3 regions of the Agrobacterium larrymoorei genome follow, and region 1 is predicted to be linked to each of the others. Evidence: predicted binding sites of a transcription regulator. Region 1 holds the regulator's gene; each other region holds the start of a gene.
The links. Region 1 encodes LexA, which represses DNA repair genes until DNA is damaged. Its sites were predicted from a motif close to TGTTCNNNNTGTGTTCNG; they were not measured.

Region 1 (4,160 bases):
CGGCAAGATATTCAGCAATGGCCAGCGTGTCCCAAACCGTAACGTCGCCATCGATCAGGCACGGAACTTTGCCGGTGGGCGAGAACCAAGTGAAGTCGTTCTTAGGGTCGGGATCGTTGAAGGGAGCCAGCTTTTCGTTGAATGGAATATTCAAGGTCTGCATCAGCGCCCAGGGCCGAAGCGACCATGACGAATAGTTCTTGTTGGCTATATAAAGATCGTACATCGCGGGACCCCTCTAGTATCGATTACAGATAGCATGTCTTGAGCTTCGTAACGCACCAGCGACAGGCAATACAGGCGTCTTTAGCGATGAGTGTCTTCAAACTATTTGATGATTGAGTTTTCTTGTCAGCAAGACCCATAGGCCTGGTCAGGCTAAATTAATTATCGAACCTCTTTGCCTGAAAATTGTTTGGTTTGGCTGTGTAACCGAACAAGGAGGACCACGCATGGAAACCAGAACCGGAGGCTGCTTCTGCGGCAAAGTAAAATTCTCCGTATCGGGCGAACCATATCGTGTTGGAATCTGCCATTGCATGGATTGCCGCAAACATCACGGCGCACTCTTTCACGCATCGGCGATTTTTCCGGAAGACGCGGTACGGATCGAAGGCGAAACTGGCAGCTATAACGGACGCTTCTTTTGCCAGAATTGCGGCTCTCCCGTTTTCGGCAAAAGCGATGATGAAATCGAACTCAATATTGGCTCTTTCGATTCCACCAATCAGTTCGAACCGACATATGAGTTATGGACAATCCGTCGCGAGGCGTGGTTGCCGGATTTTCCGATGATGAAGCAATATGACCGGAATCGTGAAGCAGAAAGCCGGGAAGAGCAGGGGCGCTGAAAGAAGGCGCGTCCCAGCGGGGCGCGATGCACTTAACTAACGATACGTCGCTCGGGCTGATTTTATCAATCATGCTCGGCGCTTCACCAAAACTTTCTGCACCCCTTCTCGACTCGCTAACAAGCAGATGAGCTTCGAGGACAATATTTGGCTGGTACCAAGCGCTCTGGAAGCGACCCTCTTACCATTCGTTCCATCAACACTGCGCCAATCTCAACGGCGAATTCTTTGGTGCCAAGTATGTCGCAGATCGCCCTCGAAAGCTAAAACGCACTCTCAGGAATCTCCGAACATCTGTAACCAATGTGTCCGGTCTTTCCAGCGCCGTGAAGAACGCACAACCACCACGCCCGGAAATATCTCACAGCGTCGCCGGAATATAGGGCTTACTGAAGAAGCAACTACGCACCTTCAGTTAGATGTTCCAAGCACAAGCCTGTCGCGCCTCAACTCAATGATAGCGCCGGATGAGACCAACCAGCTTGCCCTGAATCTTCACCCGGTCAGGTCCGAAAATTCTGGTTTCGTAAGCCGGGTTGGCCGCCTCGAGAGCGATCGACGCGCCTTTGCGGCGGAAGCGCTTGAGGGTTGCTTCTTCGTCATCCACGAGCGCAACGATAATATCACCGGGGCTTGCGGTGCTGCCATTGCGGATAATGACGGTGTCGCCGTCGAAAATCCCTGCCTCGATCATCGAGTCACCCTTGACCTCGAGGGCGTAATGCTCGCCGCTGCCTAGCATGTCCATCGGTACGGCAACGTCATGCGTATTGTTCTGAATTGCGGAAATCGGCACACCTGCGGCAATCCGGCCCATGACGGGAACTGTTACGGCACCGGAAAGCGCATCATTTGCGGGTTTGGGCGCAGGCGCTGGCTCTGGCGCTTTCGGCTTGCCGAGACTGCCTTCGATAACGCTTGGCGAAAAGCCGCGCTGGGGTTTCTGCGAAGGAGGCGTATAAGCCTCCGGCAGCTTGATGACTTCCAGCGCTCTGGCGCGATTGGGAAGCCGGCGGATGAAACCGCGTTCTTCCAAAGCAGTGATCAGCCGGTGGATGCCGGATTTTGAAGCCAGGTCGAGTGCATCCTTCATCTCATCGAAAGATGGAGGCACGCCGGATTCCTTCATTCGCTCATGAATGAAGAGAAGCAGTTCCTGCTGTTTGCGCGTGAGCATGAAGAAACACCCTTGGACTGTGTGGCGAAGATTCGCGAAACAAATACAGAACGAACACTATATGTTCCATATGTGTTCTGCAATCCCTTAAAATTTCGCTAAGTCTCAGGTTGTGAAATTTTCTTCGTGAAAAGCAACCAGGCGCATTGGCTGATGACACCGAAGGCCCTTGCTGATATGGCGTGCGCACAACGAACCGGCCTCGCCGGATGCTCTTAAAAACGGGCGCTACTCTGGAATTGTGAGGAAGACGATGACTGCGAAGAACAATCTTAAAGTGGTGGCCGGTGAAGGTGCGGGCGCCGTATCGTTTTGCAATACCGAGCGCTTTTCGCTGATTGCCGGGCCTTGCCAGATGGAGAGCCGGGATCATGCCTTCATGATTGCGGGAACGTTGAAAGAGCTTTGCGCGAAGCTCGGCGTCGGCCTTGTGTACAAGTCCTCGTTCGATAAGGCCAACAGGACATCCCTGTCCGGCAAGCGCGGCATCGGTCTCGATAACGCCATGGAGATTTTTGCCGATCTGAAAAAGGAATTCGGCTTTCCTGTTTTGACGGATATCCACACCGAAGAACAGTGCGCCGTCGTTGCGCAGACGGTCGATATTCTCCAGATTCCCGCGTTCCTCAGCCGCCAGACGGACCTTCTTGTTGCTGCCGCCAAGACTGGTCGCGTAATCAACGTCAAGAAGGGCCAGTTTCTTGCGCCCTGGGACATGAAGAATGTGCTGGCCAAGCTGAATGAAAGCGGCAACCCGAATGTGCTGTTATGCGAACGCGGCGCTTCCTTCGGCTATAACACACTGGTTTCCGACATGCGTTCGCTTCCGATCATGGCATCGCTCGGCGCACCTGTGGTGTTCGATGCAACGCATTCCGTTCAGCAGCCGGGTGGGCAGGGTGGTTCCACAGGCGGGCAGCGTGAGTTCGTTGAAACGCTTTCGCGCGCCGCTGTTGCAGTTGGCATCGCGGGGCTGTTCGTCGAGACGCATGAAGATCCCGACAATGCGCCTTCCGATGGCCCGAACATGGTTCACCTTAAGGACATGCCGAAGCTTCTGGAAAAACTTTTGGCCTTCGATGCGATTTCCAAGGCGGCCTGATTTCGTCCTAATCGATTTTTATAAGGTGGCGGACGCCTCGCATGGGGCGTCGTCATTGTAATTTCTTACGCTTCGTCTACAGCGAAAAGGCAATTACATCCGAGTCGTCGTTAAGTATCGTTCTACTGCGCATCTTCGCTGAAAACGGCTTCACAGCCTTGCCGATGCGCTCTAAGACAAGCGACTGAAACCATCTGTTCCAGTCCCAAGGGAGAGACCATGACAGCCATTACCGATATCATCGCACGCGAAATCCTCGACAGCCGCGGCAACCCCACCGTTGAAGTGGACGTGTACCTCGAAGACGGTTCCTTCGGCCGCGCCGCCGTTCCATCGGGCGCTTCCACCGGTGCCCACGAGGCAGTCGAGCTGCGCGATGGCGGCAAGCGCTATCTCGGTAAGGGCGTTGAAAAGGCCGTTGAAGCCGTCAACACGGAAATCTTCGATGCGCTCGGCGGTTTCGATGCCGAAAGCCAAATCCATATCGACCAGACGCTGATCGCGCTCGATGGTACGCCGAACAAGTCTCGCCTCGGCGCGAACGCCATTCTCGGCGTTTCGCTCGCTGTTGCCAAGGCTGCTGCCGAAACGACAGGCCTGCCGCTTTACCGCTACGTCGGCGGCCCGAACGCGCATCTGCTGCCCGTTCCGATGATGAACATCATCAATGGCGGCGCGCATGCCGATAACCCGATCGACTTCCAGGAATTCATGATCATGCCGGTTGGCGCGGAAAGCATCCGTGACGCCGTGCGTATCGGTGCGGAAATTTTCCACGTTCTGAAAAAGGAACTGGCAGCACAGGGCCACAACACCAATGTTGGTGACGAAGGCGGCTTCGCGCCTGGCCTGAAGAGCGCGCCGGACGCACTCGATTTCGTGATGCGGTCAATCGAAAAGGCTGGCTACAAGCCGGGTGAAGATATTGCACTCGCTCTCGACTGCGCATCCACCGAGTTCTTCAAGAACGGCAAGTACGAGATGGAAGGCGAAGGCCGCACGCTGGAGCCGGAAGCAATGGCCGATTACC
Region 2 (4,160 bases), 720 kb from region 1:
TTTTTGACGCGCAGACGCGCGTCTGCTGGCCCCCGGCTCAAGGCCGGGGTGACGAGTGGGGGAGCTGTTTTCGCCTCAAACTCCCAACTCAGCTTAAACCGGACAGCAATGGAGCAAGTGCGGGACGATAGCGAAATGGCCCTTTACGCAACATCCTGCCTGAGTGGGCGAAAGCTCATGCGGTGCAGTGAGCAGGCACCGTGGGCTTCGATGGCGCGGAGGTGGACAGGGGTTCCGTATCCGGCGTGGAGCTCGAAGCCATAGGCGGTGTGGATTGTTCCGGCGCGTTCCATCATGCGGTCTCGCGTGACCTTTGCGATGATGGAGGCGGCTGCGATGGAGACGGAGCGGGCGTCTCCCTTGATGACGGCTTTCGCTTCGCAGGAAATTCCGGGTGGCTGGTCGCGGCCATCGGCAAGAACAAGGGCAGGTGGGACTTCAAGCCCCAGAACAGCGCGGCGCATGGCATCGAGACTGGCGCGCAGAATATTCATGCGGTCGATGAGGACCGGCCCGGAGGAGGCGACGGAAACGAAGGAGCTCCCGATGATGAGATCGAACAGCGCCTCCCGCTTCGCCTTCGTCAGCTTTTTGGAATCATCCAGCCCCGGCGGAATATTGTCGGGGTCGAGAATAACAGCAGCTGCGACGACGGGACCGGCCAAGGGGCCGCGCCCCGCTTCATCCGTTCCTGCAACGGGCCAGAGCCCGCGCTTGCGTGCCTCAAGCTCCATGCTGAAATCCGGTGCTGCCGGAGCAAGGTCGAACAGGGAAGGAGAATCGGATGCTGTACGTCGTTTCATGCGGCGAAACTCGCACAGACACCCGATCTCCCGCAAGCCCCCGGTTGCGGCGATGACGACAACCCATAGGGGCGTGGTTGTCATCTATGGCTGACCAGAGCCATGGTCATTTTCCCATAGGCGGCGGGGAAACGACGATCGCACGCGAGGCGGCGGTACCGGGGGCAACGCCGGTGCGTCAGGGAAGCGCACCGGACATTCTTTCAATACAAAAACGGCGGCGTTACCGTTCTATGAGCGGACGGTGCGAGCAGCATCCCCACGCAAGATATTCATCTAAAGCGCAACACAGGTCTCGCGCTCATATGAATGCTTCAAGTTCCGGTTTTGCGCATTCTAAGCAAAGCCGCTGCACAGTTTGCACACCATGCCTAAAGCAGCGAAAGCTGAACGCCAGCACCGCCGGGCGCAACGAAGAGATCGTCCCGCAACTGGATGCCGCGGCGGATGAGACCGAGCCGTTTCGTTGCCATTTCGAAGCGACGACCGATCTGCCATGCGTAGGGGCCTGCGCCCTTCATGCGCTTGCCGAATTCAGCATCGTAATCCTTGCCATCCCGCATGGAACGCACGAGCGACATGACGTGGCGATAGCGGTCCGGGTAATTGCGCAGCAGCCAGTCCCGAAACAGCGGGCTCACTTCAAGCGGCAACCGCAGCAGCACATAGGATGCTTCCGTCGCACCCGCAGCCTTCCCGGCATCCAGTACGCGTTCGATCTCATGGTCGTTCAGCGCCGGGATGACGGGCGCCATCATGACGGCAACAGGAATGCCCGCTTCCGTCAATTGTTTGATCGCGTCCAGCCGTTTGGATGGCGTGGATGCGCGCGGCTCCATGCTGCGGGCGAGCTTCCGATCCAGCGTCGTCACCGATATGCCAACCTTGACCAGCCCCTTCTTCGCCATAGGCGCAAGAATATCGATATCACGCGTGATCAGGGCCGACTTGGTAACGATGGCGACAGGATGCTCCGCCTTGGCCAGCACTTCGAGAATCTGGCGCATGATCCGCCATTCCTTCTCGATGGGCTGATAGGGGTCGGTATTGGTACCGATGGCGATGACGCGTGCCTTGTAACCGGGCTTTGCCAGTTCACGCTCCAGCAGCTTGGCCGCGTCAGGCTTGGCAAACAGCTTGGCCTCGAAATCAAGGCCCGCCGAAAGCCCCATATAGCTGTGGGTAGGCCGGGCGAAGCAATAGATGCAGCCATGTTCGCAGCCGCGATAGGGATTTATGGAGCGATCGAAAGGAATGTCGGGCGATTCGTTGCGAGTGATGATGGTGCGAGGCTTTTCCACCTGCACATCCGTCTTGAACTCCGGCAATTCCTCGATAATATCCCAGCCATCTTCAAAGGCTTCATGCTGCAACGTCTCGAAGCGCCCACCCGGATTGATGCCAGCACCCCGGCCACGACGGCGGTCGATCTCGATCCGCAGGCCAGAGGCATCGGCCAGTGCGTTGGCAATATCCGGCTTATGGCTCGGCTGATAGGCAGCCTGCCCTGTAAGAACATGTTGTCTCATCTGATGCTCCTGACCGGCAGATGCCAGCGAGTTGGATGAAGAAATTCCTACCGTGAAAACGAGAACATTACAAGAACAAAATGAATGTCATTCGCGTGTCGATCAAATTGCGGCCCGCAAAGCCAACTTCTTAACTCTATGCACGGGCAATCGGGAAAATCGATTTGGCTTTTGCGATCAATGATGTAGGAATTTTATCGATGAGATGTTGCAGGTGCCGAACGCCTATCTCTTCACGGTTGGGACGAACGACAAGCTGACAAGATATGCTGACAGTCATCATGGAAAGCCGAAATCACGAATCGGAACTCGCGCACACGCTGTCTGCGCTGGTCTCGGGCGCGGTGGAAGGTTTGGTCAGCGATGTCATCATTCTCGACCATGCATCGCAGGATGGTTCGGCCCGTGTAGCGGAGGCGGCGGGTTGCCGTTTTCATGAAAGCTGGAATGTGAGCGAGATCATCGAATCGGCACGCGGCGACTGGCTTTTGCTGGTCGAACCCGGCAGCCGCCCGCAGGGCGGTTGGATCGAAGAAATTCTGGAATATGTGGCGCTGAACAGGAGCCCGGCGCAATTTGCGCCTTCGCGGCATTACAGGCCGTCGCTGCTCACGCGTCTTTTTCACCGCGGACCTGCGCTCGAATATGGGCTGCTATTGCGCAAGCAGGATGCGCTCAATCTTGCGAATTCCGGCCTTGCGCTCGATGATTTTCCGAAGTCGCAGAAGCCACGCAGGCTCGGGGCGGAGCTTATTCCGGCCTCTGTGCTGAAGGCTGCTCGCTGATTAGCCTTTGTTGCGGCGCAGGTGCTCATCCAGACGCGGCATGATTTCCACGAAATTGCAAGGCATATGCCGGTAATCCAGCTGGCCTTTCAGAATGCCATCCCAGGCATCCTTGCAGGCGCCGGGGGAGCCGGGCAGGACGAAGATGAAAGTCGAATTGGCAAGGCCCGCCGTTGCGCGGGACTGGATCGTAGAGGTTCCGATCTTGTCATAGGAGATGCGGTGGAAGACTTCCGAGAAGCCATCCATGCGCTTTTCGAACAGGGGTTCCAGAGCCTCGGGCGTAACGTCGCGACCCGTGAAGCCGGTGCCACCCGTGGTGATGACCACATCGATTTCATCGGAAAGGGTCCAGCCATGCACCTTGTCGCGGATCGCATCGCGGTCATCCGGCACGATGGCACGGTCCACGAGGCGATGGCCCGCCTCTTCGATCCGGGCGACCAGCGTCGCGCCGGATTTATCGTCGGCAAGGCTGCGCGTGTCCGAAACAGTGAGAACGGCAATGCCGACCGGGATAAATTGTCTGCCTTCGCTCATGATCCTTGCCTCGCTATCGTTGTCGTTTCCTGAACATACCATTCCGGCTGTTGTTCCCGAAGTCGAGCGGCTGCTGCCTGCGCTTGCTCCCATGATGGAAACAGGCCGAAACATGTTGCGCCGGAGCCGGACATACGCACGAACTCGGCACCATTTGCCTTGAGCAGAGAAAGAACGTCCTGGATCTGGGGCAAAAGGCGCATCGCTGGGGGCTGGAGATCGTTTCTCAGCGCACCGAGCATCGATAACCAATCATCATCCGCCAAAGCGGGAAGGGGAGCGTTGTTCTTGCTTTCCAGCAGCCGGAAAATGGCGGGCGTGGACACGCCCTGTAGTGGATTGACCAGTACGAGCGAAAGCCGCGGAAAATTCGGCAGGAGGGTAAGCTCCTCACCAATGCCACGCGCAATCAACGGCGTGCTGGCAAGGCACATCGGAACATCCGCGCCAAGCTTCAGCGCGATTTCGCCCAAAGAATCGCTGTAGACCTGAACGTTCCAGTG
Region 3 (4,160 bases), 1.0 Mb from region 1:
TTCTTGGCGAAGCGGACAGCGTCAAGTCCATCTGGAAGCCGCAGAACACGGTTCCGGTAGATGAAGAAAAGGCTCAGTCGCTGATGAAGCTGATCGACAACCTTGAAGACGATGACGACGTGCAGAACGTGTATTCGAACTTCGAAGTGTCGGAAGAGGTTCTGGCGAAGCTTTCTGCCTGACCGTGTAGATATAAGTTTCCAGGGCCTCGCGCAGTAGTGCGCGGGGCCTTTCTTTTTAAAGGTGCCCGTAAAAAATCTATCTGTGGTTGATTTTTTTATGTCCCTCGCTAGAACTCCTTCTGAGGTTCCGCGAAGAACGCCTTTAGAAAGGTCTATGGATATGAAGATCATCAAATTGATAGGCTGGGGCTTTGCCGTATTTGGCCTGGTGTTTGTGGTTGTGGGTGCGGGTATCTACTATTCCGATAGCCAGTTCGCAGCTCGCGCTTTGAAAGCGAAGGGCGTGGTTACAGACATGGTGCGGCCGGAGCGCAATTCCACCAGTTACTCAGCCATTGTTCGCTTCACGGATGCGCAAGGCCAGCAGCAGGAGATGGCAGATAAGATGAGCTCGAATCCGCCGCGCTTTTCGCGCGGAGATGAGGTCGATGTTCTCTATGATCCGCAATCTCCGTCCAATGCGATGATCGATGATGCTTTCGGACGTTATTTTCTGCCGGGCATGTTCTCGGGCCTCGGTGCCGTCATCGCCACTATAGGTGTGGCGATCCTTATCGTGCCAACCATCAGGAAACGCGGTCGTGCCCGTCTGCTTCGTTTCGGACGACCGGTCGAAGCGGAATTTCTTGAGGTCTTTCGCGACCAAAAAATCACGGTCAACGGGACGAACCCGTTTCGTGTGGCGGCGCAGGCCAAGGACCCCACGACGGGACAGTTGCGTCGCTACGAGAGCCATACGATCTGGGTGGACCCAAGCGCACAACTAGAGGGCCGTAAAGTCAAGGTCATGGTGGACCCGGCGAAGCCAAGTCGTTACGCCATGGACCTGTCAGATGTGGTTCCGGAACAGGTTTGATAGCACGTGTGCGGTGAGTACAAGCTATCTTGCGGCAGTGACATGCCCGCAGGATAGTCACTCGTGCGGGCTGAACGTCCATCGATAGAATATTGATTTCCTGCTTGGAATCGGTCGCCTCTATGCGGCCTGTTTCAAACCACCCCGAACCTCTGCAAATACCTCCACCGAACGCAGGCGCTTTTCGATGTCGTGGACAGGCATGGAGACGATCAGTTCGTCCGCGCCCGTATCCGACAGGAACTGCTTCAGCTGACGGTCGATGGTTTCGTGTGAGCCGACGGCGGCGTAGCGCAGGGTGTGCTCGACGGTGATGCGCTCCATGTCGTTCCAGTAGCCGTCCATGCTTTCCACCGGGCGGGGGAATGGTGTGCGCACATTCTTGCGCAGGTTTACAAATTGCTGCTGGGCGGAGGTGAAGAGGTGCTGGGCTTCCTCATCCGTATCTGCGCCTACGCCCATGACGCCGACCATGACATAGGGTTCATCCAGTGTTGCCGATGGCTGGAAGCGGGCGCGGTAGATCTCGATGGCTTCCATCAGCATATCCGGCGCAAAATGCGAGGCGAAGGAATAGGGCAGGCCAAGTGCCGCAGCTAGGTGCGCGCTGTAGACGCTGGAGCCGAGTAGCCAGATCGGCACGTTGGAATTGACGCCGGGAACGGAGAGGATCGCCTGATCCGGTTCCGGTGCGCCGAGATAGCGTTGCAGTTCCATGATGTCGTGCGGGAAATTTTCCGCGCCGGCATCGAGGTTTCGGCGAAGCGCGCGCGCCGTGCGCATATCCGTGCCCGGTGCGCGACCGAGGCCAAGATCGACGCGGCCCGGCAAGAGGGCAGCGAGCGTGCCGAACTGTTCGGCGATGACCAGCGGCGAGTGGTTGGGCAGCATGACGCCGCCGGAGCCGACGCGGATGCGCGAGGTTGCAGCACCAACATGGGCGATCACGATGGAGGTTGCGGCACTGGCTATGCCCGGCATGCCGTGATGTTCGGCAAGCCAGATGCGTTTATAGCCTTGCTCTTCGGCCTTGATTGCCATGCGTCTGGAGTTTTCGAGGGCATGACCGGCGGTCTCTCCATCGCCAATGGGGGAGAGATCGAGAATGGAAAAGGGGATCATCCGGCACTCCTGTCGGTATTCGTTACTTGATTGTAATGTAGGGTGCAGTGCGAAATATGCGATAGCAATCGCGTCGAATTGATTGATGCATCAAAAAAATTGGAGTTAGGGCGAGACGCTGTATTTAGGCTGCGCGAAGACGGTTTTCCTCTATCAAATACACGGATGTTGTCGTTTTGTTCACTTATCGCTGGCAGGTTTTCGCCCAGCAGGATAGGGTGACGCATGCAGAACGCGATTCGAATTATTGGCATTGATCCGGGCCTTAGACGGACCGGTTGGGGGATTATCGAGACATTGGGCAACAGCCTGCGTTTCGTGGCATCCGGCACGGTCACGTCCGATGGCGACATGGATTTGGCTTCGCGCCTGTGCCAGCTGCATGACGGGTTGGCAGAGATCGTGCATGCCTATCAGCCGGATGAGGCAGCGGTCGAGCAGACCTTCGTCAATAAGGATGCGGTTGCGACGCTGAAGCTGGGACAGGCGCGTGGCATTGCCATGCTGGTGCCTGCGCGCGCCGGGCTGCATGTTTCCGAATATGCACCGAATGCGGTGAAGAAGGCGGTGATTGGCGTGGGGCATGGCGAAAAGCAGCAAATCCACATGATGCTGAAAATTCTGATGCCGAAGGCTGAATTCAAGGGCAATGATGCCGCCGATGCGCTCGCCATCGCCATCTGCCACGCTCATAATCGTGGTGGGGGCCGGATGCGCCGCGTTCTGGCCGCAAGTTAATTTTTCAAACTCACCACGGACCGGACCATGATCGGCAAACTCAAAGGCACCATCGAAGAAATCGGCGATGACTATGTTCTCGTGGATGTGCACGGCGTCTGTTACGTGGCGCATTGTTCCGCACGCACGCTTTCGCGCCTCGGCTCGGCGGGCGAGGCGGTGGTGCTGTTCATCGAGACCTATGTGCGCGAAGACCAACTGAAACTCTTCGGCTTCATGAGCGCGCTGGAGCGGGAATGGTTCAACCTGCTTCAAAGCGTGCAGGGCGTTGGCTCTAAGGTGGCGCTGGCGGTGCTTTCCACGCTTTCGCCTTCCGAACTCGCCAACGCCATTGCGCTTCAGGACAAGGTTGTCGTTTCCCGCGCGCCGGGTGTTGGGCCGAAGGTGGCGGTGCGTATCGTGACCGAGTTGCGCAATAAGGCACCGGCCTTTGCCGGAGAGGCGACGGCGTCCATCGGCCTGAAGCAGGAAATCGGGGAAGGAGCAGCCCCGGCACCCGTTGCCGATGCCGTTTCTGCACTGACCAACCTCGGCTATTCGCGCGATCAGGCGGCGAATGCCGTTGCCGCTGCGCTGAAGAATGGCGGTGAGGGGGGAGATAGTGCCAAGCTCATCCGGCTTGGGTTGAAGGAGCTTTCGCGGTAGCACAGTCCATGTTATTTTCCTTACGATTTTGAAAAAGTAAGAAAGCTTAGCGTTATGGGTTTTCAGACAACCATCACGTCGAAAGGACAGATGACTGTTCCGAAAAACGTTAGAGACGAGTTGGAGATCAAACCGGGCGATAAGTGTTACGTCTGGGTACGTCATCGTGAAATGATTGTGGTGCCGCGCAACAAGTCGGTCAGTGATCTCGCGGGCATTCTCGGTAAACCGCCAAATGGCCGTAAATTGGCTATCGAAGAGATCGATTCTCTCGTCGGCGATGCCGTGTCTGAAGAATATTCAAAGCTTTCGCGCAGCGAGATCAATGAATGAAGCGCCGCTTTGGCCTTGATACGAACGTGCTGTTGAGGGTCGCAATCGATGACGATCCAGCCCAGCGCGATCGCGTCGAGCGTCTTCTCGAGACATTTGGCGAACACGATGTCATGATTGTGAGCTTGCCGGTTATTCTTGAGACTGCCTGGGTGTTGGACCGTTTCTACGGCTATCCCAAGAATGCCGTCCTCGATTTTATTCAGGCCATTCTGGAACGGCGCGAAGTCGAGGTGCCGGATTATGAAGTCGTGGGCAACGCAATTGATATTTGCCGGGATTCC

Region 2: CFBP5473_RS12185 (PA0069 family radical SAM protein) is a predicted target of LexA. The motif match lies at 2,393-2,410, and genes of this name have one in related genera.
Region 3: ruvC (crossover junction endodeoxyribonuclease RuvC) is a predicted target of LexA. The motif match lies at 2,327-2,344, and genes of this name have one in related genera.

The regions. Positions count from the first base shown of each region.
Region 1 covers NZ_CP039691.1:1,779,839-1,783,998, reverse strand. The annotation lists gene CFBP5473_RS08505 (glutathione S-transferase family protein) at 1-226, opposite strand, end outside; gene CFBP5473_RS08500 (GFA family protein) at 453-851, shown strand; gene lexA (transcriptional repressor LexA) at 1,303-2,028, opposite strand; gene kdsA (3-deoxy-8-phosphooctulonate synthase) at 2,282-3,130, shown strand; gene eno (phosphopyruvate hydratase) at 3,350-4,160, shown strand, end outside.
Region 2 covers NZ_CP039691.1:2,499,915-2,504,074, reverse strand. The annotation lists gene CFBP5473_RS12190 (ribonuclease HII) at 144-803, opposite strand; gene CFBP5473_RS12185 (PA0069 family radical SAM protein) at 1,175-2,332, opposite strand; gene CFBP5473_RS12180 (glycosyltransferase family protein) at 2,599-3,117, shown strand; gene moaB (molybdenum cofactor biosynthesis protein B) at 3,118-3,657, opposite strand; gene CFBP5473_RS12170 (4-(cytidine 5'-diphospho)-2-C-methyl-D-erythritol kinase) at 3,654-4,160, opposite strand, start outside.
Region 3 covers NZ_CP039691.1:757,909-762,068, forward strand. The annotation lists gene CFBP5473_RS03480 (YebC/PmpR family DNA-binding transcriptional regulator) at 1-182, shown strand, start outside; gene CFBP5473_RS03485 (DUF3592 domain-containing protein) at 337-1,038, shown strand; gene CFBP5473_RS03490 (LLM class flavin-dependent oxidoreductase) at 1,159-2,160, opposite strand; gene ruvC (crossover junction endodeoxyribonuclease RuvC) at 2,386-2,898, shown strand; gene ruvA (Holliday junction branch migration protein RuvA) at 2,926-3,543, shown strand; gene CFBP5473_RS03505 (AbrB/MazE/SpoVT family DNA-binding domain-containing protein) at 3,598-3,876, shown strand; gene CFBP5473_RS03510 (PIN domain-containing protein) at 3,873-4,160, shown strand, end outside.